DNA from 4 places in the Janthinobacterium sp. FW305-128 genome. Region 1 is predicted to be linked to each of the others. Evidence: predicted binding sites of a transcription regulator. Region 1 holds the regulator's gene; each other region holds the start of a gene.
What was found. Region 1 encodes sigma-54, which starts transcription at its own class of promoters, with help from an activator protein. Its sites were predicted from a motif close to TGGCANGNAANCTGCTTT; they were not measured.
Positions count from the first base shown of each region.

Region 2: the regulator sigma-54 is predicted to act here: its motif matches at 2,217-2,234, upstream of IGS60_RS27845 (beta-propeller fold lactonase family protein).
Region 3: the regulator sigma-54 is predicted to act here: its motif matches at 2,955-2,972, upstream of IGS60_RS15075 (EDSAP-1 family PEP-CTERM protein).
Region 4: the regulator sigma-54 is predicted to act here: its motif matches at 4,632-4,649, upstream of IGS60_RS23985 (TorF family putative porin).

Region 1 is NZ_JACYMK010000014.1:146,963-152,731, forward strand. It holds gene IGS60_RS25650 (PTS sugar transporter subunit IIA) at 1-396, shown strand, start outside; gene hprK (HPr(Ser) kinase/phosphatase) at 433-1,368, shown strand; gene rapZ (RNase adapter RapZ) at 1,535-2,398, shown strand; gene IGS60_RS25665 (enoyl-CoA hydratase/isomerase family protein) at 2,399-3,484, opposite strand; gene raiA (ribosome-associated translation inhibitor RaiA) at 3,616-3,975, opposite strand; gene IGS60_RS25675 (RNA polymerase factor sigma-54) at 4,045-5,523, opposite strand; gene lptB (LPS export ABC transporter ATP-binding protein) at 5,528-5,769, opposite strand, start outside.
Region 2 is NZ_JACYMK010000021.1:6,488-12,256, reverse strand. It holds gene adh (aldehyde dehydrogenase) at 1-859, opposite strand, end outside; gene IGS60_RS27845 (beta-propeller fold lactonase family protein) at 1,196-2,152, opposite strand; gene IGS60_RS27840 (TonB-dependent receptor) at 2,357-4,495, shown strand; gene IGS60_RS27835 (ABC transporter substrate-binding protein) at 4,551-5,384, opposite strand; gene pedF (cytochrome c-550 PedF) at 5,410-5,769, opposite strand, start outside.
Region 3 is NZ_JACYMK010000006.1:299,093-304,861, reverse strand. It holds gene IGS60_RS15100 (acyl-CoA thioesterase) at 1-349, opposite strand, end outside; gene IGS60_RS15095 (hypothetical protein) at 438-806, opposite strand; gene IGS60_RS15090 (hypothetical protein) at 936-1,073, opposite strand; gene IGS60_RS15085 (hypothetical protein) at 1,314-1,487, opposite strand; gene IGS60_RS15080 (glycosyltransferase) at 1,649-2,857, shown strand; gene IGS60_RS15075 (EDSAP-1 family PEP-CTERM protein) at 3,046-4,026, shown strand; gene IGS60_RS15070 (EDSAP-1 family PEP-CTERM protein) at 4,136-5,128, shown strand; gene IGS60_RS15065 (nitroreductase family protein) at 5,148-5,769, opposite strand, start outside.
Region 4 is NZ_JACYMK010000012.1:264,661-270,429, forward strand. It holds gene gshB (glutathione synthase) at 1-287, opposite strand, end outside; gene gshA (glutamate--cysteine ligase) at 385-1,683, opposite strand; gene IGS60_RS23975 (ammonium transporter) at 1,887-3,422, opposite strand; gene IGS60_RS23980 (P-II family nitrogen regulator) at 3,434-3,772, opposite strand; gene IGS60_RS23985 (TorF family putative porin) at 3,784-4,551, opposite strand; gene IGS60_RS23990 (accessory factor UbiK family protein) at 4,822-5,076, shown strand; gene IGS60_RS23995 (YifB family Mg chelatase-like AAA ATPase) at 5,196-5,769, shown strand, end outside.

The DNA of each region.
Region 1 (5,769 bases):
GGCCTGATCTTCGAAAACAATTACGGCATCGCCCGCTCTACCGTCTCGGACAATCTGTTTGCCCGCGAACGTCTGGGCTCGACGGGTCTGGGTCATGGCGTGGCCGTGCCGCATGGCAGAGTCAAGGGCAGCAAGACCTTGAAATCGCCGCTGGGCGCCTTCGTGCGCCTGGCCGAACCGATTCCGTTCGAGTCGCCCGATGGCAAGCCCGTCAATCTGCTGTTTTTCCTGCTGATTCCCGATCATGTCACCCAGCAACATCTGGAAATCCTGTCGGAAATCGCCGAAATGTTTTCCGATGACGCCTTCCGTACGGCATTGGCCACGGATCCGGAACCGAAATCCGTGCATTCGCGCATCGTCAATTGGCAACCCAGTCTGCAAGCGGCGGGTTAAACTTCAGGTATTCCTCCACTCCTGAAGAAGACTGCCATGTTGCAAACGCCGCTGACGATACAACGCCTGTACGACGATAATCGTGAAAGTCTGCAACTGGGCTGGTTCGCCGGCTTCCCCGGCGGCGAGCGCCTGATCTCGGGCGACGTCTCGTCGGCCGCCGACCAGGTAGGCCACTTGAACCTGATCCATCCGGGCCGCATCCAGGTCTTCGGTCACCAGGAAATCAACTACTATCAGCGCCTGAAGGTCAACACGCGTACCCACGTGATCGGCGAACTGATCGCCGGCGGTCCGCCCGCGCTGATCATCGCGCAAGGGCTGGAAACGCCGCCCGACATCCTCGCCATCTGCGACGAGCAAAACATCCCCCTGTTCTCCACCCCGCTGCCGGCCGCGCAAGTGATCGACTTTCTGCGCGTCTACCTGTCGAAAAAACTGGCGCAGCGCATCATCATGCATGGCGTGTTCATGGACGTGCTGGGCGTGGGCGTGCTGATCACGGGCGATTCGGGCCTGGGCAAGAGCGAGCTGGGGCTGGAGCTGATTTCGCGCAGCCACGGCCTGGTGGCCGACGACGCCGTCGAATTCTCGCGCATCGCGCCGAACATGATCGAAGGCCGCTGCCCGCCCCTGCTGCAAAACCTGCTGGAAGTGCGGGGCCTGGGCTTGCTCGACATCAAGGCCATCTTTGGCGAAACGGCCGTGCGCCGCAAGATGCGCCTGAAACTGATCGTCCACCTGGTGCGCCGCAACGCGCTGGAAGAGGAAGTCGAGCGCCTGCCTTTCCTGTTCCCTACGGAAGACGTGCTGGGCTTGCCGGTGCGCAAGGTCGTCATCCCCGTCGCCGCCGGCCGCAACATCGCCGTGCTGCTGGAAGCGGCCGTGCGCAACACGATTCTGCAACTGCGCGGCATCGATACCTTGCAGGAGTTCATGGAACGGCAACGCCTCGCCATGAGCGGCGATTAGCAACGTAGGTCGGATTAGCGGGGCCGCCGAGGTGGGGCAAGGCCCCGCGTAATCCGACAGCATTGTTGGCGCGTGCAGCAAAGAAATATCACAGCCCAAATTGCAATAATTTGTAAAGATAATTGCATCGGGAGCGCGGTGCCGGTCTTTATTGTATGATCGGGCTATGCATATCGTCCTTATCACCGGAATATCCGGCTCCGGTAAATCCGTCGCGCTCAATGTGCTGGAAGATACCGGCTACTATTGCGTCGACAACCTGCCGCCGGCCTTGCTGCCGAGCCTGGTGCAAACCTTGCTCGACGAAGGCACGCCGCAACTGGCCGTCGCCGTCGATGCGCGCAGCGCCGAATCGCTCGTCAGCTTGCCGCACAATGTCGCGCTGTTGCGCGACCAGGGGCATGACGTCAAGGTCATGTTCTTGACAGCCACCACGCATTCGCTGGTGGCGCGCTTCTCGGAAACGCGGCGCAGCCATCCGCTGTCGCACGAGTTGCGTCCGAACCAGAATCCGGCCAGCCGCCGCACCCTGATCGAGTGCATCTCGGAAGAACGCGAACGCCTGTCGGCCATCGAACAGCTGGGCCATGTGATCGATACCTCGGAACTGAGCGCCAACAAACTGCGCGCGTGGATCAAGGATATCGTCGCCTCAGAGCGCGCGCCGCTGACCCTGTTCTTCGAATCGTTCGCCTTCAAGCTGGGCGTGCCGCTCGATGCCGATTTCGTCTTCGACGTGCGGGCCTTGCCCAATCCCTATTACGACCTGGCCCTGCGCCCGCTCGACGGCCGCGACGCGCCCGTGATCGCTTTCCTCGACGCGCAACCGAGCGCGCTGGAGCTGCTGGCCGACATCCGCGCCTTCATCGAAAAATGGCTGCCGTCGTTCAAGTCCGACAACCGCAGCTACCTGACGGTGGCGCTGGGCTGCACGGGCGGCCAGCACCGCTCCGTGTACATGGCGGAACGGCTGGCGCAGTATTTCGGCCCCAAAGAAAGAGTCGTGCTGCGCCACCGCGAGCGTTCTTAATCAGTCGAGGTGGCGCAGCGGATGGGCTTGCGCCGGCCAGACAGGCGCAAAGAAGCGCGCCACCATGCTGGCATCGACCTCGTCCAGGCTGGCGGGGTTCCAGCGCGGCGCATTGTCCTTGTCGACCACCAGCGCGCGCACGCCCTCGAGCACTTCGCCATGTTCGAAATTGTGGCGCACCACCGTGCGCTCCATGCGCAGGCAATCGGCCACGCCCAGGTGGGCGCCCCGCTGCAGCAACTCCAGGGTCACCGACATCATCAAGGGCGAGCGCAAGCGCATGGCCGCCAGCGCCTTCGCCGCAAATGCGCCGTCATCCTTCGCCAGCGAGGCCATGATGGCGGCCACCGAACCCGCGCTGAAGTGGCGGTCCAGCGCAGCGCGCGCCGTGGCCAGGGGGGAAGCGCCCGCCTCGGCCTGGAATGGTGCCGCCAGTGCCTTGATAGCGACCGGCAAGCCTTCGCCCGGCGTTGATTCGAACAGGGCCAGCAGCGCCCCCATCTGCGCCTCGGGCACGTAGACATCGGCCAGGCCCGTGTAGAGGGCGTCGGCCGCGTTGATCGTCAAACCCGTCAAGCCCAGGTACAGGCCCAGCTGACCCGCCAGACGGGACAAAAAGTAACTGCCGCCCACGTCGGGGAACAGCCCGATATTGACTTCCGGCATGGCCATGCGCGTGCGGCCCGTGACGATGCGCAGGCGGTTGCCGGGCCCCGCTTGCGCCACGCCCATGCCGCCGCCCATCACCACCCCATCCATGACGGCGATATACGGTTTCGGATAAAAATGGATCAAATGATTTAAAGCATATTCTTCCGTAAAGAAATCTTCCAGCAAGGCGCTGCCGCCCTGCGGCGTGGCCAGGCCCGCGTCGTAAAAGAAACGGATGTCGCCACCCGCGCACAGGGCTTTTTCGCTGCTGGAGCGGATCACCACGGCGTCCACCTGCGGATCGTCGCGCCAGGCCAGCAAGGCCGCGCTCAGGGCGCGCACCATCTCCAGCGACAGGGAATTCAAGGCTTTCGGACGGTCGAGCACGATGTGGCCCGTGCGGTGGCGGATGGAAATCTGGACGAGGTCGCTCATGGCAGGCAGGAAAGAAGTGAAAGTGCAAACATTCTAGCGCCTGCGCGGCGAACATTGCGTTTCGCTGGACGCAAAAAAGGGCGCAATGTGCGCCCTTAGTTGATCACAGCCGGTTGAAAGTCGCGGGCCGCTTAGGCGGGGGCGAATTCTTCTTCCGAACTGTCTGGCAGATGCTTGATCGCCTCTTTACCGTGCCCTTGCACTTTGGTTTTGTATTTCATCACTTGCCTATCGAGCTTGTCGATCAGGGTATCGATCGCGGCATACAGGTCGTGCGCCAGGCTTTCCACATAGACAGTTTTGCCGCTCAGACGCAGGTTGACTTCGGCCTTTTGACGTTTTTCTTTCTCTTTGAGGTTATCCACGGTCAGAATCACGGCGATATCGATAACTTGATCGAAATGACGTTTCACGCGCTCCAGCTTCGTTTGTACGTATTCACGGATGGCTGGTGTCACTTCGAGATGATGTCCGCTGATGGTGAGATTCATACACACTCCTAAAGATGATCGGGTTCGTGCGGTCCATCGTATCCGGCCCGCAGAGGAACCGAAAAAAACTTACAAACACTTACGCAGGCTCACTGGCGGAATTTTTAATGCTTCCCGGTATTTGGCAACAGTACGTCGCGCAATCACCATGCCTTGTTCCCCCAGCATGTCCGCAATCTTACTGTCGGATAAAGGATTTTTAGGGTCTTCTGCTCCTGTCAGTTGCACGATCAATGCCCGTATCGCCGTCGATGAAGCTTCGCCCCCCGCTTCGGTGGCGACGTGGCTACCAAAGAAATATTTCAACTCGAACATGCCGTGCGGGGTCAGCATGTACTTTTGAGTTGTTACCCGCGAGATAGTACTCTCGTGTAAACCCAGTGTATCAGCTATTTCACGGAGCACAAGGGGGCGCATGGCAACGGCCCCATGCGAGAAAAAGTTCTTTTGTCTTTCTACTATCGCCTGCGCCACGCGCAGAATCGTGTCGAAGCGCTGGCGCATGTTCTTGATCAGCCACTTGGCTTCCTGCAACTGTGCACCCATGGCGCCCTCGCCCTTGCCCTGCTTGAGCAAGTTGGCGTACATGGCATTGACGCGCAGGCGCGGCATGACGTCGTTGTTCAGGGTCACTTGCCAGCCATTGCGCGCGCGCTTGACGACGACGTCGGGCACCACGTAATCGGACACGTCCGCAGCGAACACGGCGCCCGGATGCGGGTTGCACTGGCGAATTACCGTCTGCGCTTCACGCAAGTCTTCATCGTCGCAATCGAGGGCTTTTTTCAGCTTGTTGAAATCGCGCTGGGCAAACCAGGCCAGGTGCTTTTCCACGATGACGAGGGCCATGCGCCGCGTCACCATGGCGATGTGCGGCAAGCGCTTGATTTGCAGCGCCAGGCATTCGGACGCATTGCGCGCGCCCACGCCGGGCGGATCGAAACTTTGCAGCAGCGACAAGGCCGTGCGCATCTCGTCGGCATCGATTTCCAGCTCTTCCGGCAGGCGCGCCAGGATGTCGTCGAGCGACTCTTCCAGGTAGCCATTGTCGTCGAGCGCGTCGATGATCAGCTCGACCAGCGCGCGGTCGCGCAATTCGAGCACCGTCACGCGCATCTGCTCCATCAGGTGTTCGCGCAGGGTGCAGTGATGGGCCTCCAGCTGCGGGCGCGAATCTTCGTCGTCGGGCGCCTTGCCCCGGCTCGCCTCGCTCCAGTCACTGTCGCCGCCATCCGCGGCGGCCGGGCCCTCGCCCGCCTCGCCGTCAAAGGTTTCCGCTTCGGCCGGCGCCGCGGGCGCCTCCTGGCCTGGCGGCTGGGGCGGCGCTTCGGCCGGCGCGGCCGTGGAGCTCAAGGCCCCATCGGACAGCAGGCGCAGCGAACGGTCGAGTGGATCGTCGAGGCGCTCGAGCAAGGGATTGTCCGTCAGCAGTTGCTCGAGTTCCTGATGCAATTCCAGAGTAGACAATTGCAACAGGCGTATCGATTGCTGCAACTGCGGCGTCAGTGCCAGGTGCTGCGAAGTGCGCAGCTGCAATGATTGTTTCATTGGCTTACATGCGGAAGTGTTCGCCCAGATAGACCCGGCGTACCGACTCGTTCGCGATGATGTCGTCGGGGCGTCCCGACGCCAGTACCGAGCCCTGGTTGATGATGTAGGCACGGTCGCAAATACCCAGCGTCTCGCGCACATTATGATCGGTGATCAGCACGCCGATATTGCGCTCCTTCAAGAAGCGCACGATGCGCTGGATCTCGATCACGGCGATCGGATCAACGCCGGCGAACGGTTCGT
Region 2 (5,769 bases), on a different contig from region 1:
GGCACTTGTCGAAATATTCGTCGTCCGCATCCATCACGTCTTCAAAGAAGATGTTCGGCGATTTGCCGCCCAGCTCCAGGGTGACGGGAATCAGGTTTTGCGCCGCGTAGCCCATGATCAGGCGGCCCGTGCCCGTTTCGCCCGTGAAGGCAATCTTGGCGATGCGCTTGCTCGAGGCCAGCGGCTTGCCCGCTTCCAGGCCGAAACCGTTGATGATGTTCAACACGCCCGGTGGCAGCAGGTCGCCGATCAGCTCGATCAACACCATGATGGAAGCGGGGGTTTGCTCTGCCGGTTTCAGGACGACGCAATTGCCGGCGGCCAGGGCTGGCGCCAGTTTCCACACGGCCATCAGAATCGGGAAATTCCACGGAATAATCTGGCCCACGACGCCCAGCGGCTCGTGGTAGTGGTAGGCATAGGTTTCCGCATCGATTTGCGCGACGGAACCTTCCTGCGCGCGGATGCAGCCGGCGAAGTAACGGAAATGGTCGATGGCCAGCGGAATGTCCGCGTTCATCGTTTCGCGGATCGGCTTGCCGTTATCGATCGTTTCCGCCGTGGCGATCAAGCTCAGGTTCTGTTCGATGCGGTCGGCGATGCGGTTCAGGATGTTGGCGCGCTCGGCAGGCGAAGTCTTGCCCCAGGCCTCCTTGGCGGCATGCGCGGCATCCAGCGCCAGCTCGACGTCTTCCGTCGTGGAACGGGCGATTTCGCAAAACGGCAAGCCCGTGATCGGCGTAATGTTAGGAAAGTATTCACCTTTTACTGGTGCAACGAATTTGCCGCCGATGTAATTGTCATAGCGTTGTTTGAAGGGATTGGCTACGCCCAGTTTGCTGATGTCTGCGAGATTCATGTCGTCCTCTATCGGGTTAATTAGAATGGAGTTACTTAATTAAAATCAAACGTCCTGGTACAGATGGGGTGAGTACACGCAGTCTTCCGCAAATGCCGTGCCAGCTCGCCATCCCACTACAAACTTAGCCGCTTTTACCCCTGTTACAAGGGCGCGGCTTCAATACCGGTGCGCTTTTCGGCGCATGCCCGGGCTTGAGCCGCGGGAGCGAGCCTGTTTGCGTTTTGAACAAGGTGAAGGCATCCTGTTCCAATCCGGGCCAGCCCTGCTGCTGCGGCCCGTCGCCGCTGCACAATGGAACAGGTGTACCAGACTGGAACACCTGTTCCTGTAACGCTACCGAATCACCACGCCCCATGGCAATTCGCCGACGGCGATATCGGCCACCTTGCGCGCGCTGGCCGTATCGATGACGGAGACGCTGTTCGAGCGGCCATTGGCCACGTACAGCTTGGCGCCATCGGGCGTGATGGCCATGTTCCACGGGCGCTTGCCGACGGGAATGGTGGCCGTCACCTGCTTGCTGGCCGTATCGATCACCATCACCGTACCGTCGATGCCGTTCGAGACATACACTTGCTTGCCGCCGGGATGGACCACGATGCCGTTGGCATTCTTGCCTGCTGGAATGGTGGCAATCGCCTTGCGCGCCGTCATATCGATCACGTAGACAGCATTGACCAGTTCGCACGCCACGTAGGCGCGACCAGAATCCGGACTGAAACCGATGCCGCGCGGCCGCAAGCCCACGGCGATGGACGCGACCTGGCGGCGTTGCGCCACGTCGATGACATCGACTTGCTCGGCCTCTTCCGCACTGACCAGCAGCCAGCGCCCATCGGGACTGAACACGGCATGTTCCGGGTTGCGTCCCTGCACCTTGATATCGGCAAGCACGACGCCCGTCTGGCCATCGAGCAAGGCCACGCTATTGTTTTCCTCGACGGCCACGGCCACGTAACGACCGTCGTGCGAGGCGCTCACGCCTTCGGGCGACTTGCCCAGCGTCACTGTGCGCACGGGCGCGTCTGTTTCGTTATCGATCAGCAGCAAGGCGCTGCTGGCCGCATCGGTGACAAACAATTGCCGCCCGGTGGGGTCGGCGGCAATGCCGCGCGGACGCTTGCCTGCGGCGATCTGGCGCACGACCTGATCGGTCGCCGTGTCGATCACGCTCACGGTGCCCGATTTTTCATTGGGGACATAGGCAAAAGGAGCGGCCTGGAGGGCCGTGCTGAAGAGCGCAGGCAGCAGCCAGCACACCTGGCGCAAGCGCGGGAAGAAGTTGGGCATAATCACCTTTTCAATGGCAAAACACAGGAAAAGCGCGCGGTAGCGGCGCATCTGATAATTGCTGCATGCAAACGCCGTGCCACTGACACGCGTATAATTTCCGCCCACCAATGGAGACATGGCAGGCATATTGCTTGATACAACTATGCAGACCTGCGCCGCTCACGCGCTCAAGCAGGCTTTTATTCACATTGGAGAATCCGCATGCAGCATCGTTTCCGCCTGAACACCATCGCCAGCCTGTTTGTCGCCGGCAGCGCCACCCTGGCCCCCCACGTCTTTGCCGCCGAGCCCACTGACTTGGCCGCCGGGCAACTCATGGATACGGTGGTCATCAGCGGCAGCCGCATCGCCCACCCCAGCCAGGAAGTGCCCGCGTCCATCGACGTCGTCGACAGCGCCCGCATCCAGGAGGGCCAAATCCGCGTCAATGCCTCGGAAGCGCTGGCCGCCGTGCCGGGTCTGGTCGTACAAAACCGCCAAAACTACGCACAAGACTTGCAAATCTCGTCGCGCGGCTTCGGCGCCCGCTCGGCCTTCGGCGTGCGCGGCGTCAAGCTGATCAGCGATGGCATTCCCGCCAGCATGCCCGACGGGCAAGGCCAGGCTGCCACCTTCAACCTCGATACGGCCGAGCGCATCGAAGTGCTGCGCGGGCCGTTTTCTGCCATCTACGGCAACCATTCGGGCGGCGTGATCCAGCTGTTTTCCAAGGATGGGCAAAATCCCCCGTCCGTCGAACTGAACGTGACGGGCGGCAGCTTCGGCACCAGCAAGGTGGACCTGTCGGCGCAGGGCCAGGCAGGCGGCATCGGCTACGTGCTCGACGGTTCGCGCTTCCGCACGGACGGCTTCCGCGACCACAGCGCCGCCACGCGCGAACAGGCGTTCGGCAAGATCACGGTCAAGCCGAATACGGACAGCAAGCTGACCATCGTCGCCAACAGCCTGCACCAGGGCAACACGCAAGATCCGCTGGGCGCCACCTGGGCCACGTTTTCCCGCGATCCGCGCGCCGGCGAAATCGATGCGACGGACACGCAAAACCCGAAACGCACCCTGGCCGAACGCTACAACACGCGCAAGAGCATCGACCACCAGCAAATCGGCGCCACCTATGAACAATCGTTTGGCGAAGACCGCCTGCACGTGACGGCCTACGGCGGCAACCGCGACGTGATCCAGTACCAGGCTTTTACCAAGGGTTTCCAGGCGCCAGCCAGCCATTCGGGCGGCGTGGTCGACTTCCAGCGTGAGTTCTACGGCATCGACACCAACTGGCTGCACGTGAACCAGCTGGCAGGCGGCAAGCTGAGCACCACCATCGGCATCGACTATGGCCGCTCCAGCGATGACCGCACCGGCTATGAAAATTACATCGGCAACACGTTTGGCGTGAAGGGCAAGCTGCGCCGCGACGAGCAGGATGTCGTTTCCAGCCTCGACCCGTATATCCAGGCAGAATGGCAAAGCGGGCCATGGCTGCTCAGCGCAGGTGTGCGCTACAGCAAGATGAAAGTGTCGGTCAACGACCGCTTCCTCGGCAATGGCGACGACAGCGGCAGCCTGGAGTTCAGCCACACGACACCCGTGCTGGGCCTGCTGTATAAACTGACGCCCAACGTCAACGTGTACGCCAGCGCCGCGCGCGGTTTCGAAGCACCCACCCTGAACGAACTGTTTTACTCGGGCACGGGCGGCGGCTTCAATTACCAGCTGAAACCGGCCACCAGCACCAACCTGGAAGCGGGTATCAAGGCCAGGATCGCGAACAACACGCATGTGAACGCGGCCGTGTTCCAGATCAAGACCAACGATGAACTGGTGGTCGACAGTTCCAGCGGCGGGCGCACCAGCTACCGCAATGCGGGCAAGACCTTACGCCAAGGCATGGAAGTGTCGCTCGACTCCAGCTTGCCGTACGGTTTCACGACAAAAGTGGCGCTGACCAGCCTGCACGCCGTGTATGACCAGGCGTTCGGCAGCGTGCGCGAAGGCAGCCGCTTGCCGGGCGTGCCCAGCGCCAACCTGTTCGCGGAACTGGCCTGGAAAGACACGCTCGACCGTTTCGGCGCGGCAGTGGAAAGCGTGGCCAGCAACCAGGTCTACGCGGAAGACAGCAACAGCGAAAAACCGGCGCCCGGCTACACGGTGTTCAATGCGCGCTTCAACGCCAAACAAAACGTAGGGAATTGGCGCTTCAAGGAGTTTGCCCGCCTGAATAATCTTTTCGACAAGACCTACGTGGGCTCCGTCATCGTCGGCGACAGCAACAAGCGCTACTATGAAGCGGCGCCGGGGCGCAACTGGTTGTTAGGCGTCAGCGCCATGTATTCCTTCTAATTAAAAAGCCCGCGCATCAGAAGATGCGCGGGCTTTTCAACGAGAGCAAGCTAAATCAGGGCCGCGCTTCCTTCACGCCATACTTCTCAAAGATGGCTTTCAATTCACCGCTGGCCGCCATCTCGTTCATGGCCCCCTGCAGTAACTTGGCCACGTCGAGCTGTTGCTTGCTGACGGCCAGGCCCACGGCCCAGCCGGCACGCGGCAAGCGGGCGAACGCCACTTCAGTCATGGGGAAAGCGGGATCGCTTTTCAGCACCGATTCGATTTCCGATCGGTTGGCCAGCACGGCGTCGAGCTTGCCTACTTGCAATTGCTGCAAGGCTTCGGCGGCCGTATCGAAGATACGCACGTCGTCGCGGTACTTGCCATTGTCCTCGCCCAGCATCAGCATGGCCGCGATCGAGACCTTTTCCACGCCGATACGCTTGCCTGCGAGGCTGGCGACGCCATCGAATTGCGGCACGGCTTGCGCGCTGCGCGCCAGGCGCACGGTTTCCACGTAGTACGGCGCGAAGATCTCGACCTTGTCGTTATCCGCCATCAACTTCTTGTCGACCGGCACGTGCAGCATTACGTCGGCGGGACCATAGCCGAGGTAATGTCCCTTCCACACCATATTGCGCAAGTCGTCGTTGAGGTTTTCGCCGGCGGGAAAGGGCAGCAAGCTCAGTTTCAGCCCCAGCTTTTTCGCCAGCGCTTCGGCGATGTCGATATCGATGCCCGCGCCCTTGTCGGAAAACGGCGCGAACTCGTTATACACAGCCACTTTCAGGCTGCCCGACTGCTGCACTTTCTGCCAATCGGCGCGCGCCGGCGCGGCCGCGCACAGCGCCATGCAAGCGAGCGAGAGCATCGCGCGCGCGCCACGGAGTTGAAATGAACGCATGGAACTCCTTCGTTATCAGTTCGACCTAATTAGACTCGCGGCGGGTTTCCAGGTAGGTCTTGATGGCCCACATCGCTTCCTGGTTGAATACGCCCTCGAACGGCGGCATGTACACGGCACCATTACGCACTTTACCGTGACGGATGGTCGCCAGGAAATAATTATCCGTTTCCTTGTAGCACGCCTGTTTCTTTGTCTCATTCTTGATACCGAAGCAATCGCGGTCCAGCTGGCGCAAGTCCGGCGCGATGCCGCCCGAAATGGCTTCGATGCCGTGGCAGCGCGCGCAATTCTGGTTATAGGCCGAGGTGCCCACCGTCAGGGCCAGCTTGTTGCCGCGATACGGGTTTTGCTCAAGCCACTTGTCGCCCACCTTGGGCAAGCC
Region 3 (5,769 bases), on a different contig from region 1:
GGTTGGCGTCCACGGCCACCATCGTGAAATAGCAGCTGTTGGCGTGGCGCACCAGGCGCTGCTGGATGTTTTCCGTCACCACGCGGATACCCACTTCCATCGACGTCGTGCCCGTGTAATTGATCGAGGCGAGGAACGTCACCAGCTCACCCACGTGTATAGGCTGCAAAAACATCACCTGGTCCACGGACAGGGTCACCACATAGCTGCCCGAATAGCGGCTGGCGCAGGCGTAGGCGACGCTGTCGAGGTATTTCAGGATGGTGCCGCCATGCACGTTACCGGAAAAGTTGGCCATATCGGGCGTCATCAAGACCGTCATCGTCAGTTCGTGGGCCGACCAGTTCATCGCGCTGTCCAAAGTGTTCTCCAAAGGGGAAATAAAAGTGAGGGGGATGTGAAAACCGGCCCCAGGGGCCGGTTGCCGGGACAGGCTGTTACAGTCCCAGGTTGTCGATGTCGGCCAGCGATTCGCGGCCCTTGTCGGAAATGTCGTGGCCCTCGCCTTCGGCGCGCGCCACGATGTGGGCTTTCTTGCCCAGGAAGTATGCCACTTCCGTGTCCAGCTTGGTCAGCGGATCGGCGGCGACGGCGCGCAGCCCCATGATGCAGCGGCGCAGGAACAGCAGTTGCTGCGCCTTATCGGTGATGGACAGACGGCCATCGCGTGCATAGCTGAGCAGCTTCAGGCCGGACAGGCGCTTGGCATTGCGGGCAACGCAAGCACTGGGGCGCTCGGTCTTGATGCCGCGTGCAACTTGCTCCAGCGCGTCATATTCATCGGTTGTTAATTTCTCGTTCTTCATTACTTTTCCATAAAAGGCCAGGTGTTCGGCCCCCATGGTACGCGCCCCGCTGCGCATCGGCAACAGGCAACGTGCATCTACCGCCGCCGGCCAGGCGGCCAGGCGGCGGAAACACGCGTGTGATGAGCGTTATTTGTAGCTGCGCAGCAGCAGCCATGCGAGGCCGCAACCAGCAACGGCACCCGCCAGGGCCAGCGCCACGAGGTGTTTGCTGGTGATCACAGGCCGCCGGCCCAGGTAGATTTTGTTATGCAAGGAATTGCCCACGATGGTCTCCTGTACAAGAATTTTTATGATGTCTCATTATAAGAACAGAATCGTGACGGCCGCATGACACTCGACAGTTGGGGCTTGATTTGTATCCACTCGGCAACATTTGTGGGCATTTTTGTTGTTTAAATGGCGTACCTCCGGCGAGGCCCGCGCCTTCCATTTCTGACTGGAAATAAACACGGCGCGCGCCTGCCCACCGCAGGCCTTGGCGCGGCGCCATGGCACGAAAACCGCTCAATGCATTTTCACGGGCGGTGGCGGCGGCGTTGGCTCCTCGACCGGCACGGGGTCGATGTGCGGCGGCTGTTCCGGCGGCGGCGTGAGGGGATCGCCTTCCGGCGGTGGCGGCATATCGGGTTCGGGCGTGCTGTGTGCACGCAGCGGGGAAAAATGGAATTGTGGCTGCATGGTGGCCTCCTTTGCCCCACTCTAGCCGATGCGGCCAAATCCTGGCGCCCGCCAGTGGCACGCTGCAGGGGAACTAAACGGCGTGGCGCCACTCCAACTTGGCAGGCATCCCCTACAGCACGAGTGCAAGCGACCCTATGGCGCGCAAGAAAATCCTCTTTATGGCCGAGGCAGTGACCCTGGCCCATGTTGGCCGCCCACTGAGCCTGGCCCAGGGCCTGGACGAGGAAGCGTACGAAGTGCACTTTGCCTGCGCCGATGGGTATGACTTTTGTTTCAGGCAAGCCCACTTCCGCCGCTGGCGCATCGACAGCATTTCATCATTGCAATTTCTGCAGGCGCTGGCCCACGGCAAGCCCGTCTATACGGAAAGCACCTTGCACGCGTACGTGGAAGATGACTTACGCCTGCTCAATGCCGCCCAGCCCGATCTCGTGATCGGCGACTTTCGCCTGTCGCTCTCCGTCAGCGCGCGCCTGCAGCACATTCCCTACATTACCGTCAGCAACGCCTACTGGAGTCCCTGGGTGCGCCAGCATTACACGGTGCCCAGCCTGCCCCTGACGGGCGTGCTGCCCATCTGGCTGGCCGATCCCCTGTTCCGCCTGATCCGCCCGCTGGCCTTCGCCTCGCATGCCGTCCCCCTGAACCGCGTGCGCCGACGCCATGGCCTGCCATCGCTGGGCAGCGACCTGCGGCGCATCTATACGGATGCCGACCGCACCTTGTACGCCGATATTCCCCAGCTGTTCCCGCCGCATGGCATGCCACCCACGCACGACTACCTGGGCCCCATCATCTGGGCGCCGCCGCTCGACTTGCCGGACTGGTGGCAGCGACCGGAACTGAGCAGCGGACGGCCGATCGTCTATGTCACGCTGGGCAGCTCGGGCCAGGGGCAATTGCTGCCGCGCGTGCTGCGCGCGCTGGCGCCCCTGCCCGTCACCGTGCTGGCGGCCACGGCCGGCACCATCCGCGTCGATGCCGTGCCGCCGAATGCCTATGTCGCGCCCTTTCTGCCGGGCGACGCGGCCGCCCGCCGCGCCAGCCTGGTGATCTGCAACGGCGGCAGCCCCACCAGCCAGCAGGCGCTGACGGCAGGCGTACCCGTCATCGGCATCGCCGGCAACCTCGACCAATTCCTCAACATGCACGGCATCGCGGGCGCCGGCGCCGGCCTGCTGCTGCGCGCCGACCGTTTCCAGGAAACCGCCCTGCGCCATGCCGCCACTCGCATGCTCGACGATGGCCGCGCCAGGCTGGCGGCGCGTCAACTGGCCACGGCCATGCGCGACTATGTGCCAGGGCAACGCTTGCTGCCCCATCTGCACGCCCTGCTGGGCTCGTCGCCCCGTGGTAGCCAGCCTTGACGGGCGCCGTCGGTTTTTCTTACAACGCGTCCGGCAACACCTGCACTGTGTCAACAAAAGCACGCCAAGTCATTGATTTCAAAAGAACCTCATGCGTTGGCATGGAAGTCGCTTAAGTCTGGCCATGAGCACCTGCCGACAGGACTCAGGCAAGACTTCCAGACTCACTCAACCACGAGGTGAATGACATGAAACTTTCTAAACTGAAACTGCTCCCGGCGGCAGCGACACTGGCCATGCTGTGCGCGGCCGGTAGCGCACAAGCGGGCGCCTACGGCTATTCCTACAACAACATCTTCGGCCTGGTCATCGCCGTGCCGACGGGCCAGATCACGGTGGCCAACAGCACCACGATTTCGCGCAGCACGGCCACCCTGAACGGCGTGAGCGTCATCAACGGCGGCGCCGGTTCGCTCGACGCGCCGCGCGCCAACGTCGGTGCCGTCACCAAGGGCGAAAACGACTTCACCCAGCAAGGCCCCACTGGCACCTATTCGCGCGGCGATGCGCAGATCGTCAGCACGCAGTTCCCTTCGTTCCCGCCCGGCTCCACCTCCACCCAGGTGGTGAACGTGGCCGAAGCCCATCTGGGCGGCCCTGCCGGTACGGCCGATGCCTCCGGGCGCAATGGCTCGACCACGGGTTTTTCCGTCGATTTCGTCGTCGGTTCGCCCACGGCGACGCTGAGCTTTGACTTCCTGGCGTCGCCCTTCATGCAGGTCTTCCTGCAAAGCACGGTCGGCCAGTTGTCCACGGCCACGGCCAACCTGGTCGTCACCTTCACCATCACGGATGCGGCGGGCCTGACGGTGTTCAACTGGACGCCCGATGGCGTGATCGGCTCGGGCATCTTCGGTGGCACGGAAAACGCCGACGGCGCCAACCTGAACACCAGTCTGGCGACCAATTTCCTGACGCGCGGCAACCTGTTCACCTACGACCCTTCCGGCTGCGGCACGCCCACGGGCACGGGCGTCGGTACGGGCTGCGGCAGCAACTTCAGCTCCGTCAGCAATGCTTTAACGGCCGGCAACTACACCTTGACCTTGAATGCGGTGGAAAGCGTGGACCTGGTGAAACAGGCGGTGCCGGAACCTGGCACTCTGGCACTGCTGGGTCTGGGCCTGGCTGGCCTGGGCTATGCCCGCCGCCGCAAGGTTGCCGCCTGAACCAGGCAACAGGGGGGATTTACAGGCGAGGGAGTCTCCTCGCCTTTTTTTATGTGGCAAGCCTGTCGGTTTTCCTTACAACGCGGCCGACCGGCAGATGAGGATTTTCATGACTACATTTTCTTGTACCCGCTTGCCAACGGCCTTGCTGGCCTTGCTGTTGCTGGCCAGCAGCGGCACTGCCGGCGCCGCCGCCTATGGCTATTCGTACACCAGCGTCTTTGGCCTCGTCATCAGCAACCCCACCGGCTCCACCACCTTGGTCAGCAATATCGACCTGTCGCGCACCACCGCCACGCTCAATGGCAGCAGCGTCATCCACGGCGGCAGCAACGAGATCGATGCGCAGCAAGCGACACGCGGCGCCGTCACCAAGGGGGAAAATGATTTTACGCAACAAGGCATGGGCACGGCCTCGTTTGCGCGCGGCGAGGCGCAGATCGTCACCTCGCAAATCCCCCCCTTTCCGCCAGGCTCGACCAGTACGCACACGGTGAATGCGGCGGAAACCTTCCTCACGGGCGGCGGCAGCGCCGACGCCTCGGGACGCAACGGTTCCAGTACCGCGATGACCGTCAATTTCGTCGTCGGCCAACCGGGCGCGACCCTGGCCTTCGACTTCCAGGCCCTGCCTTTCATGCAGTTGTACCTCGATGCCCTGGCCGGCACGGGCTCGGCGGCCACGACGAATATGGCGATGACGTTTACCATCATCGATGAACATGGCCAGATCGTCTTCAACTGGGCCCCCGACGGCAACCTGGGCTCCGGCATCCTGGGCGGCACCGAACTGGCCGACGCCGCCAGCCTCAATACAGGGTACGCGCAAACGCCGCTGACCAGCGGCAGCGTGTTCACCTACGATCCCGGCGGCTGCGGCGCGCCCACGGGCACGGGCATCGGCACGACGTGCGGCGGGCAGTATGGCGCCGTCACGGACAATCTGGTGGCAGGCAGCTATACCCTGGTATTGAACATGCTGAACAGTTCCGAACTGGCCTATGTGCCGACGGACACGCCGATACCGCTACCTGGCACCTTGCCGCTGCTGGTGGCGGGTCTGGCGGCGCTGGCTGCCCTGGCGCCACGGCGGCGGCGCTGACCGCGCAGGGAGTCACGCCTCACGGCCCAGCCGTGGGCGCCACCAGCAAGTCTTGCAGCGGACGGCGCAGCGAGCGCGCACTCGCCGCCGGCCCGGCGCCGATGCGCCCGAGGAACACGGCCCGCTCGACCGCCGCCTCCCCCAGCACGCCCTGGCATTGCACGGCCAGCTCCTGCGCCATGTCCTGCATGCCATCGGTGCGCGAAAAGGCGCGCCGTTCGCGCACGTAGCGGGCAAAGATCAGCGGCGTCAGTTCCGGCTGCAATTGCAGTCCCAGTTGCGTGGCCGTCAGCCAGAAGCGCTGCATGGCGCGGCCGGCCGCCACGTAATCGTCGATATGGCGCGGCGGCGCATCGGCCAGCAGCACGAAATGCGCGGCACAATACAGGCCCGGCAGCAAGTCCATCTGCAGCCGCGGAGCAATCGTGCCGCCCAGCCAAGTATTGAAAAAATCCACGCGGCGCCAGCTGTGCATGACCCAGCGCATCAGCCGCGCCGTCATGGCATCGACGCCGAGCGCCTGCTCCGGGATGCGGTCGGCACTGAAGCGCGCCCCCCATTCGATCACGTCGCGGTGCACCTTGTGCGCTTCGGGCATGGTCAGGCGCAGCTTCGCATTGTCGAACATCAGCCGCGCGCAG
Region 4 (5,769 bases), on a different contig from region 1:
TACACGTATTCCATGTCGAACGGCGGGTCCTTGCGCTCGATGATGGCGTCCAGGGCCGACAGGCGCACTTCCTCGGTCGAGACGACCTTGTACCAATCGTGTTCGTCGCCCGTCAGCGCGATGTGTTTTACCCGTGCCGTGACGATGCCCTCTTCCAGCGCCATGTCCTTCTGTTCGAACGCATACACGGCATGACCGCGTTTGGCCGCCTCGCGCATCATGGCGAAGGTGGAATCTTTGTAAGTCTTGAAGCCTGCCAGCGGGTCGGCAAGGAATGCAATTTTCATGGTGCGTCCAATCGGGGAGCCTGGATAAGGAATGCTTGATTCTAGCCGAGATCGCCAGGTGCGGTAGTCACCGCGCCCGGCAAGCTGCGGGGAGCGATCAATACACCTCGGGATTCGGGTCCGTGCGCTCCATTTCCAGCGACGCCGCCAGCAAGGCCAGGCGCGCCACCACGCCATACACATAGAAGCGGTTCGGCGCGGCCGTGCCCGGCTTGGCCTTCAAGTCCGGCACGGCATGCTGCTGGGCAAACGCCAGCGGCACGTACTGCGAGCCAGGCGCGTTCAGATTCTGGTCAACGCCCTTTTCCGCGTGCACGCGGTAGAAGCCGCCCACCACATAGCGGTCGATCATGTAGACGACGGGTTCGGCCACGGCATCCTTGATGCTTTCAAACGTGGGCACGCCTTCCTGGATGATGACGTCGGTGACGACCTTGCCATCCTTGACGATGGACATCTTGTCGCGCTGCTTGCGCGACAGGTCGCGCACTTCGCTGGCGTCGCGCACCGTCATGATGCCCGTGCCATACGTGCCCGCATCGGGCTTGACGATGACGAAGGGCTTTTCCTTGATGCCGTATTCCTTGTATTTCTTGCGGATCTTGGCCAGCAGCACGTCGACGCTGGCGGCCAGCGCATCTTCGCCCTCGCCTTCCTGGAAATTGACGTCGCTGCACTTGGCGTGGAAGGGATTGAGCATCCACGGGTCGACATCGATCATCTTGCCGAATTTTTTCACCACTTCATCGTAGGCCGTGTAGTGGTTGCTCTTGCGGCGCAAAGCCCAGCCCGCGTGCAAGGGCGGCAGCAGGCTTTGTTCATGAATATTTTGCAAGATATCAGGGATGCCGTCCGACAAGTCGTTATTCAGCAGAATCGTGCACGGGTCGAAATCCTTCAAGCCCAGGCGGCGGCCGTTGTTCAGGCGCACGAGGGGCTCGATGACGAGCATGTTGCCATCCGGCAACGCCAAGGGTGTCGGCTGGGTGATCTCGGGCGACCACGAACCGAAGCGCACGTGCAGTCCCGTCTGGCGGAAGATTTGCATCAGGCGCGCCACGTTCTGCAGGTATTGCGGCGTGGTGTTGTGCAATTCCGGCACGATCAGCAGGTTGCGGGCGTCCGGGCAATACTTGTCGATGGCAGCCATGGCGGCCTGCACGGACAAGGGCAGCATTTCCGTGGCCAGGTTATGGAAACCGCCAGGGAACAGATTGGTATCGACGGGCGCCAGTTTGTAGCCCGCGTTACGCAAGTCTACCGAGCAATAGAAGGGCGGCGTGTGTTCTTGCCACTCCATGCGAAACCAGCGCTCAATGGCCGGCGTCGCGGCCAGAATCTTTTTTTCGAGGTCGAGCAGCGGTCCGGTCAGGGCCGTGACGAGATGGGGAACCATAGTTACATCCTTAAATTATGTGCAGTATTCAAAAAAGCACACAGAACTGCCGACTATATTACCGTGTAAGTACCCCAAATCGGGGCAAAACCCTTGTTTTAAAGACCTTTTCCATTCCCACAACGAAAAAAAGGCACCTCAATGAGGCGCCTTTCTGGCCGGACATGCCGCGCCGGGGCGCTGGCATGCCAGATCCTTGTTATTTAACCATGATACGCTTGCTCGCCATGGCTGGTGATGTCGAGGCCTTCGCGCTCTTCTTCTTCCGGTACGCGCAAGCCGATGACGATGTCGACCAGTTTATAGGCGACGACGGAGACGACGGCCGACCAGACGATGGTGGTGCCGACCGCTTGCGCCTGCACCCACACCTGATGACCGATCGAATACGGATCGGCCGACATCTTGTTGGTGACATAGTCGAAGATGCCCTGGCCGCCCAATTGTGGTGCAGCAAACACGCCCGTCAGCAAGGCACCGAGGATACCGCCCACGCCATGCACGCCGAACACGTCGAGCGAATCGTCGGCGCCGATCAGGCGTTTCAGGCCATTCACGCCCCACAGGCAGACGATACCGGCCAGCAGGCCGATGACCAGGCCGCCCATCGGGCCGACAAAGCCGGCCGCCGGGGTGATCGCCACCAGGCCGGCCACGGCGCCGGACGCGCCACCGAGCATGGATGGCTTGCCTTTGCTGATCCACTCGCCAAATACCCACGACAGGGTGGCGGCGGCAGTGGCCAGCAAGGTGTTGACGAAGGCCAGGGCCGCCACGTCGCCCGCTTCCAGCGAGGAACCGGCATTGAAACCGAACCAGCCCACCCACAGCAGCGAGGCGCCGATCATGGTCATCGTCAGCGAGTGCGGCGCCATCGATTCGCGGCCGTAGCCGACGCGCTTGCCGATCATGATCGCGCCCACCAGGCCGGCGACGGCGGCATTGATGTGCACCACGGTGCCGCCGGCGAAGTCCAGCGCGCCTTTTTGCCAGATCCAGCCCGCTTTCAGGGCTTCGCTGGCCGAGGTGGCGGCATTGGTGATCAGGTCAGGACCGGTCCAGAACCACACCATGTGGGCCGCTGGCAGGTAGGCGAACGTGAACCACAGCACGACGAAGGCCAGCACGGCGGCAAACTTGGCGCGCTCGGCGAAGGCGCCGACGATCAGTGCGCAGGTGATGGCGGCAAACGTGCCCTGGAAGGCGACGAAGACGAACTCGGGAATGACGACGCCCTTGCTGAAGGTGGCAGCGGCGGCAAACGTGCCCTTGGCCGGATCCCAGATACCGTTCAGGAACAGGCGGTCGAAGCCACCGAAGAAGGCGGTTTTTTCCGTAAAGGCGATCGAGTAGCCGTAGATACACCACAGCACGATGACCAGCGCGAACACCATGAACACTTGCATCAGCACCGACAGCATGTTCTTCGAGCGCACCAGGCCGCCGTAGAACAGGGCCAGGCCGGGGATGGTCATCAAAATCACCAGCAAGGTGGAAATCATCATGAAACTGGTATCGCCCTTGTTGGCGACAGGGGCGGCGGCCGGTGCGGCAGCGGCCGGGGCCGGGGCGGCGGCAGCGGGGGCGGCGTCAGGCACGGGCGTGACGGCGGGGGCGGCAACGGCCGTAGTCGTGGCCGCCTCCGTCTTGGCAGGGGCATCGGCAAAGCTCGGCGCGGCGACGCCAAACGCACACAGACAGGCAAACCCAGCGAGCAATTTTGTTATATTTTTACGCATCAATATTCCCCTTAGAGCGCTTCGTTGCCGGTTTCACCGGTACGGATGCGGATGACTTGTTCCAGGTTGTAGACGAAAATCTTGCCGTCGCCGATTTTACCGGTACGCGCGGCGCCTTCGATCGCTTCGATGGCCTGATCGACAATGGCGTCATCGACGGCTGCTTCAATCTTGGTTTTTGGCAAAAAATCAACGACATACTCGGCGCCACGGTAGAGTTCCGTATGGCCTTTCTGGCGGCCGAAACCTTTGACTTCGGTGACGGTAATGCCTTGCACATTGATAGCCGACAAGGCTTCGCGTACTTCGTCCAGTTTGAACGGTTTAATGATTGCAGTAATCATTTTCATGGCAGTCTCGCTTAAAAGGTTTTGGATACGGTCAGCACGAGACCGGATTTCGCCAGATTCTTGCCATTCGGTGCCAGCGACGTGATGTTGGCCTTGACGGCGGCCAGAGCCACGGTCACCACGCCGAAATCCTTGGTCACGCCGATCTTGTAATCGTTATAGCTGAGGGAATCGTTGTGCGCGACCTTCTGGCGTCCGGCATGCAGGTTCAGCATGTAGCCATCGTGCACATCGACGTTGGCACCCACATCGAGGTAGCCGCTGTTCTTGCTGTCAGGCACGCCGAACAGATTACTGGTCGAATGCGAGTACTTGATGTAGGCCGGGCCATAGCCGAGCTGGCCGTACAGTTCGAAGGTGTTCGCGTTGGTGCTCAGCCCATTCGAGGGATAGAAGTAGTACAGGCCGCCCACATCGTAGGTGAAATCGTTGCTGATCTCGCCACGTTTGCCGCCGTAGATATCCCATTCCAGGTTGGTATCGCCGCCGCCGTCTTTGATCCATTTGATGCTCGACAACCAGGTCCCCACGTACAAACCCGTCGGGTTGTGGGTATAGTCGGCGCCGCCGCTGATGGCAGGGTCGAGACGGCTTTGCGACACGCCACGGTAGCGGTAGTCGCTGGTCAGCGCCACGTTGTAGCTCACCACGTTATCAGGTACGGCTTCGGCCGCAGCAGGCGCCGCCACTGCATCCTGGGCCATGGCGCTGCCGCACAAGGCGGTCATGGCCAGCGTCAACGCTGCAGCTAAAGTCATGTTCTTGGACAGATTCTTCATGGCGATTCCCTTTTATTGAACTTTTAAAGCGGTTGAGGTTTAAAATCTTGGCTGGAGATCACAAAGCGTTCATACCTTCTTTAGCAGAATACGTGCCAGCTCTCTTGCCACCTTGACAGGTGCCTTTCCGGCCATACATACCGTGCAAGCCGCTGGGCATGCGGAAATACGTTGCTGAAGCGTTGTGGATTTGCCTATTTTCGCACCAGATTAACACCGCTGTGCACCGCAATGGTGCGATGCACATGCCGCACCATAAAAGGACTGAACATGGACATGAATACCTTCTTTAACGACTTGCAAGGCAAGATCCACCAGGCCATCGAGAACTCGCCGGCCAAGGATATCGAGAAAAACGTGAAATCGATGATGACCCAGGGCTTCGCCCGCCTCGATCTCGTCACGCGCGAGGAATTCGATATCCAGGCGCAAGTGCTGGCCAAGACCCGCGCCAAGCTCGACGCACTGGAATTGCGCCTGATCGAACTGGAAACCCGTCTGAACGAACCCAAGGCCAAGGTGTAAGGTTGTAAGGTGACGCCAGCCAGACCACGTTATTGACGGCCTTGCTGGCATAGCTCAAGCCTGACGGCGTTTCACGCGCTAGACTGAGACTGCCCGCGCCCGCGCCACAGGGGAGTTTGATGAGTCTGGCCGTCCTGAAAAGCCGCGCCCTGGCCGGCATGGAAGCGCCCGAGGTAAGTGTCGAAGTCCACCTTGCCAACGGTTTGCCTTCGTTTACGATAGTCGGCCTGCCGGATACGGAAGTGAAGGAATCGCGCGACCGCGTCCGTGCCGCGCTGCAAAACTGCGGCTTTGAGATGCCGGCGCGGCGCATCACGGCCAACCTGGCGCCGGCGGACTTGCCCAAGGAATCGGGGCGCTTCGACCTGCCTATTGCCTTGGGTATCCTGGCCGCCTCGGGCCAGTTGCCGGGCGACCAATTACATCACTACGAATTCGCGGGCGAACTGTCGCTCTCAGGCCAGTTGCGTCCCATTCGCGGCGCGCTGGCCATGACCTTTGCCATGCAGCGCAGCCCGGCGGGCGCGCCACGCGCCTTCATCCTGCCGCAGGCGAACGCGGACGAGGCGGCGCTCGTCAGCGATGCCTGCATCTATCCCGCCCACAGCCTGCTGGAAGTCTGCGCGCATTTTGCCGCGCACGGCAGCCAGACCGCCCTGCAACGCCATCAGCCCATGCTGGCAGCGCACGTCT